DNA from 3 places in the Bacillus sp. ISL-75 genome. Region 2 is predicted to be linked to each of the others. Evidence: predicted binding sites of a transcription regulator. Region 2 holds the regulator's gene; each other region holds the start of a gene.
What was found. The regulator LexA, encoded in region 2, represses DNA repair genes until DNA is damaged. The targets are predictions, from matches to a motif close to CGAACATATGTTCG.

Region 1: a site for LexA is predicted at 949-962, ahead of uvrB (excinuclease ABC subunit UvrB). Genes of this name have one in related genera too.
Region 3: a site for LexA is predicted at 1,051-1,064, ahead of J7E63_RS20145 (YhjD family protein). Genes of this name have one in related genera too.

Annotation. Positions count from the first base shown of each region.
Region 1 covers NZ_JAGGQX010000023.1:129,811-132,018, reverse strand. The annotation lists gene panF (sodium/pantothenate symporter) at 1-536, shown strand, start outside; gene J7E63_RS11195 (DUF2198 family protein) at 643-882, shown strand; gene uvrB (excinuclease ABC subunit UvrB) at 1,103-2,208, shown strand, end outside.
Region 2 covers NZ_JAGGQX010000071.1:27,201-29,408, forward strand. The annotation lists gene J7E63_RS25820 (hypothetical protein) at 55-309, shown strand; gene lexA (transcriptional repressor LexA) at 989-1,612, opposite strand; gene yneA (cell division suppressor protein YneA) at 1,770-2,093, shown strand; gene J7E63_RS25835 (YneB family resolvase-like protein) at 2,106-2,208, shown strand, end outside.
Region 3 covers NZ_JAGGQX010000052.1:744-2,951, reverse strand. The annotation lists gene J7E63_RS20150 (LCP family protein) at 1-820, opposite strand, end outside; gene J7E63_RS20145 (YhjD family protein) at 1,093-1,458, shown strand; gene J7E63_RS20140 (competence protein ComK) at 1,480-2,055, opposite strand.

The sequences.
Region 1 (2,208 bases), on a different contig from region 2:
ATACTGTTATGCCTTTGTTATCGATGAAAGTACTGCCGCCCTATGCTGCGGGCATCGTTCTCGCTGCACCGATGGCAGCCATCATGTCGACGGTGGACGCTCTATTAATTTTGGTTAGCTCTGCTCTTGTAAAAGATGTCTATTTAAATTACATTAAGCCGGATGCAGGGAACGACCTTGTGAAAAAGGTTAGTTTCAGCGTGACGGCGATAATTGGAATTGTGGTCATTCTGTTCTCGTTAAGTCCACCTGATTTAATCGTTTGGCTGAATCTGTTTTCTTTTGGGGGACTCGAGTCGGTCTTTATTTGGCCGGTTATTTTAGGATTATATTGGAGAAAGGGCAATAAATACGGGGCAATCACTTCGATGGTTTTAGGGATGGGTTCTTATATTTTATTAGATCAATTTTATCCAAATGCATTTGGGTTTCATACGGTGGTCCTCCCTATTCTGCTTTCTCTCCTGGGATTCGTGGTAACTAGTTTATTCACACAGCAAAACGAAGGTATGATCAATGTTAGAATGGAAAAATAAGCTAAGGCGCTTCGAAAGGCAGTTCATGTATCATTTTTGTTGCAATTATGTGCAATAATTTCTAGAATGAACTAACAGAAATTAATGTATGAATGAGGTGTACTCATTGGAAACCGTTATTCGATATTTTTCAGCACTTATTCTTCCAGGGCTGCTGGTCTTGCTTTTTACAAGGGTTACTTACAACCGGGTCATCGGTCTAATTTTAACCGTTGCCCTGATTGCTACTTCAGTATATAAAGGGTATACCAACACATTTGTGCTCATCGTAGTGGATGCCTTCTCGTTAACAGCAGGGTTTTGGATGGCAGAAAAAATGAAGCAGAGGGCCATTAATAAGAGTTAATACATTCGAAGTTTTAGTGAGTCTGTCAGGAAAATGGCAGGCTTTTTGTGTTGAAATTTAAAAAAACGAATATTCGTTCGCATATTATTGGTTTGTTTTTAGGTGAATGTGGTAAAATGTTAATATGAATTTTAGTGGATACACTTGAAAGCAACCATCCCGGTCCATTAACAAGGTACATATGCTGAAAGTGATTGATATTTCGGGAGGGGGAATATTTGTGAAGGACCAATTTGAATTAGTTTCAAAGTACTCGCCACAAGGGGATCAGCCCGAGGCAATCAGACAACTAGTCGAGGGTATTCGAAACAATAAACGCCAGCAGACGCTGCTTGGCGCTACAGGTACGGGTAAAACATTTACGATTTCCAATGTGATTAAAGAAGTAAATAAACCTACCCTTGTTATCGCCCACAACAAAACACTAGCTGGACAGCTCTACAGTGAGTTTAAAGAATTTTTCCCAAACAACGCAGTCGAGTATTTTGTCAGCTATTATGATTACTTTCAGCCAGAGGCTTACGTCCCACAGACCGATACCTTCATTGAAAAAGATGCTAGTATCAACGATGAAATTGATAAACTGCGGCACTCGGCGACATCTTCCCTATTCGAACGGAAAGATGTGATTGTGATTGCCTCTGTTTCCTGTATTTATGGATTAGGTTCTCCTGAAGAATATAGTGAAATGGTGTTATCGCTTAGAACGGGTATGGAAGTGGAACGCAATCAACTATTGCGTCGATTAGTCGATATCCAATACGACCGAAACGATATCGATTTCAAGCGCGGAACTTTTCGTGTCCGTGGCGATGTTGTTGAGATTTTCCCTGTTTCTCGTGATGAACACTGCATGCGTGTCGAGTTTTTTGGTGATGAAATCGATCGGATTCGTGAGGTCGATGCATTAACAGGAGAAATCATTGGGGAACGAGAACATGTAGCGATTTTTCCAGCTTCCCACTTCGTTACAAGGGAAGAAAAGCTGAAAATAGCGATTGAAAATATTGAAAAAGAACTGGAAGGTCGTCTGGAAGAACTGCGAGATGAAAATAAATTGCTCGAAGCTCAGCGACTTGAACAGCGGACGCGTTATGACCTGGAAATGATGCGTGAAATGGGTTTTTGCTCAGGGATTGAAAATTACTCGCGCCATTTAACCTTAAGGGATGCGGGCTCGACACCTTATACACTGCTTGATTATTTTCCAAAGGACTTTTTGATGGTGATTGATGAGTCGCATGTTACCTTGCCGCAAGTGAGAGGGATGTTTAATGGGGATAAAGCGCGGAAACAAGTGCTTGTTGATCATGGCTTCCGTCTGCC
Region 2 (2,208 bases):
TTTAATCCTAAATAATATATGCTTAAGTTGTAAACATTTGGGAGGTGCTCTAAATTGTATAAACTGCAAATTTGTAATGCTCTAACCCAAGAAATACTACGAGAAAAGACGTATAAGAAGCCTGACCTTATTTTAAGTTTGATAGAATCAGGAATAAAAGGTCAGGAATGTTTTCTATTTGATGAACAGCGCAAGACCTTGAAAGGAACGTATGTTACTCATTCCAGTTTTAATGAAGGGGACACGAAAGTATATAAAGTGCTTTTTAAGGTGAAACTATCTGAAATACAAGCAAGAATAGCGAAATAGGCAGATAAAGGAGTGGCTTATGGCTGCTCCTTTTTAGTTTGAGAATGAATGCAGCTCTTCTGTCATAGTGACAACAGTACACGACCTCATTGTTATTCCTTTGGAACGGTCGCGTAGGAAAGCCACTACGCGCCCCAACTCTATGAATTCTTCTGGAACCGTCACGTAGGCCGCCTCTACGTGCCCCAACTCGTAGAAATTCTTCTGGAACGGTCACATAGCCCCCCTCTACGTGCCCCAACTCTGTGAAATTGTTCTGGAACGGTCACGTAGGCCGTCTCTACGTGCCCCTACTCGTAGAGATACTTCTAGAACGGTCACGTAGTCCGCCTCTACGTGCCCCAACTCGTAGAGATTCATCTAGAACGGTCACGTAGTCCGTCTCTACGTGCCCCGACTCGTAGAGATACTTCTAGAACGGTCACGTAGTCCGCCTCTACGTGCCCCAACTCGTAGAGATTCATCTAGAACGGTCACGTAGGCCGCCTCTACGTGCCCCAACTTCTAGAAATTCATCTAGAACGGTCACGTAGGCCGTCTCTACGTGCCCCAACTCGTAGAGATTCTGCTGGAACGGTCGCGTAGACCCACTCTATCCCGGCTTCCGTAATTACTTCAGCTTTAGGTTGATTAGCACAACAAAAAAAGAGTCGGCACGTGTATGCCAACTCTCTTAAACTTAATGAATATGTCGGTAAACCCCAATAACTTTACCTAAAATCGAAACATTCCTTAATATAATAGGGTCCATTGTAGAATTTTCCGGCTGCAGGCGTATGTAATCTTTTTCCTTGAAAAATCTTTTACAGGTGGCTTCATCTTCCTCGGTCATTGCTACAACAATATCCCCGTTATTAGCGGTTGGCTGCTGTTTCACAATTACATAATCCCCGTCTAGGATCCCAGCTTCTATCATACTCTCACCCATGATTTCTAACATGAAAACTTGTTCATCTGCAGGTGCAAGACTTTCTGGAAGCGGAAAATACTCTTCCACATTTTCAATCGCTGTTATTGGGAGTCCTGCAGTTACTTTCCCAACCACTGGAACATTGACAACTGTATTTCTTGGTATATGTGCAGCAACATCTGCTTCTAATATTTCAATTGCTCTTGGTTTTGTAGGATCCCGTCTAATAAGTCCTTTGCTTTCCAATCTTGCTAGATGTCCGTGAACAGTAGAACTGGATGCGAGTCCAACCGCTTCTCCAATTTCCCTTACTGAAGGGGGATATCCTTTACTCTTAACCTCACTTTTAATGAAGTCTAAGATATCTTGCTGCCTCTTTGATATTTTAGCCATGATAAAATCCACCTCGCCTGGTTAATGTTGACTTTATTATAACATGTTCGCATTTTTTATACAAACATAAGTTCGAAAATATGGTTGACAACAAACAAACGTTCGATTTATAATGAAAATAATAAAACGAACATACATTCTTATAGAGGTGTTATTTATGAAAAAATTATGGAACAAATACTCCTATGCTATTACTCTTATTATTTTAAGTTGTTCACTTTCAATCATATTATCATTCCAACATCATTCCAACGCGCAAGAAAATTTTTTAAAGGTTACAATCACAGAAGGAGATTCACTATGGAAAATCTCTAATCAATTTTCGGGTCAACATTCATTATCAAACAAGGAGTTTGTTGCTTGGATAAAAAAGCATAATGAATTAGATGATGATCAAATTTTTCCTGGTGAAGAAATTATCATTCCGGTGAGTAAAGAAGTCTCATCTAAGAATGAATTTGCTAGTGCCGTTGGTGAATAGAAAGGAATTTTTATGAAAGCAATTATATACTGCCGTGTCAGCACAAATAAGGAAACACAAGAAACTTCGTTAAAGCGTCAGGAAGAGGAATTAACGCAACTAGCTAACACCTATC
Region 3 (2,208 bases), on a different contig from region 2:
ACGTATCGATATTTCCTCGATCATTCGAAAAGAAATCTTTAGCCATAAATGTTATGTCGGAAGTGCTCATATTTGTATTCACATAAGGCGTGACAACTCCAATTAGCTTCGGGAGTTTTGGAATCGTTTGGAGGCCCATCAATTGGTCCCCAATGGCCTTAACCGCTTTTTGTTGACGTTCTACCCTTCCAAAATCACCAATCGCATCATGACGGTAGCGGACATACCCGAGCATTTCTGCTCCATTTAATTTTTGTAGACCTGGTTCTAAAGTGACATCAATATTTTTTGACATTTTCTTTTCCACATCTATCTCTACACCATTGGGGAATGCTTCATCAATTAGTTGCACAAATCCTTGAAAGTCCACAATGACATAGTATTGGAGGTCAATATCAAAATTTTGCTTAATCGTTTGTCTCATTAATTCTGGACCACCGCGTGCGAATGCGGAGTTAACTTTATGCTGTCCATGCCCCGGAATCTCAAGGTAACTGTCCCTCATAATAGAAGTTAGTTTAAATGTTCCTTTGTCTTCATTATAATGAACAATCATGATTGTATCTGCCCGAGATTTTTCCTTTCCTCTAGCATCACTACCAAGCACAAGGATATTTGTCCCTCCATACTGATCCTTTTTTCCTTCGAAAGCATAGACAACATTTGATGCTTTGTTATTCATTTTTTTTAATGATTGGTTAACGCCCTGCTTGTATTGATAATAAGCATAACCTGCCCCTGCACCTATTAGCAGTAAGAAGACAAGTAAGACGGATGGCCATCTTCTCTTTTTCTTGGTTTGATATTTATCAGATCTCATTGTTTATCACCTATTCATCCAGGTTTTTTATTCTCCTAAATTTATGACTGTTTTTTCTTTTTTCAGGGTTTCTTCATTTAATTCATTTTCCCCTATCAGTTATCCTTCTATTAATAAAAACTTTCTCATATATCAACTAAACATTTCAATAAATAAAACTCGTCCAATGACGAGTTTTTGTAAATGGAAAGTCCTATTGCTTTTGACGGTTCTTTTTTGTAAAATAAAGAAGAACGTTTGTTCGATTAATATAGAAAGGTGTGACTGAAAAAATGACCAGAATCCCCGAAGATGATCGAGACATAATGGAAAAGGCTATGTATTTACCAATGGTTCTAATTATCTTAAACAGGGATTTAACTGTAGTTGCAAATAGCCCGTTTAAATTAAAACAACCATATTTGGATTTGATTGAGGAAACGATGAAGGAGATCCAAAGGGAACTTGCTGAGGTAAAACTATATATGAAAAAGAATAAACTTCAGGTGATTGAAACAAAACGGGACGATGCTTTTACGTTATACAGGTTTATTTATAAAGGCTATGAAGAAAATCATAATTACTTTAATCCAAGAATCCGCAACAAAGTTCAAGAATTAATGGAGGCCTATTTATTAAAAAAACATCTGTCCCGTTAATAGTTAAGAAAATTCAACCCTTTATTTCGGGTCTTTTAAATGGGAATCAGCATCATATTCACGGGATCTTTCCAAGGCATTTAACGACTGGGGCCCGTTAGGCTGATAAAATAACTTTCTCCCATTACTTTCTATTCTTTGCAAAAGTTTTGTTTTTAGTAATGAGGTTCTTAACATTTGCCCCTCAATTGTACCAATTGAAACTGGAAAAACATGAGATTGCTTATTGCGGAAAATAATCATCGTTTTCTTAGAGGATACGCGACGATAACACTCCACATGCTCAAGTGAAATCCATATACACTCAGGAGTTTGCGGCGATACGGTAGGAAAAAAATAGATGTGGTTAATTGGTTCAATAACAATTGGGATTTTTCGAGAATAGCCAATTAGTTGTCTTGTTCCCTTTTTCCTGCTTTCGTAATCAACACCAAAATAAACGCAGCCTTTTTTGATGATATCCAATGGCTTAAAGGGTGACAAGAATTCATCTTCTAATTCTACAGCACGTGAATAAATTTTCCCTCCATATGTCACCGGTTCTACAAACATCGTCCACGTATTTATCTCATATTCTTCGATTTGAGGATGCTTCAACCCATTCAACTCCTTTTCATATTATCCACCATATCTTACCACTACTGGTTTTTAATTCCCTCACTTTTCTGAATTGTTCCTAATTTATTCACAAAATTCATGTAAAGAAATATTTATCAGAAAATTATAAAAACTAATGATATTCTTCCAAAA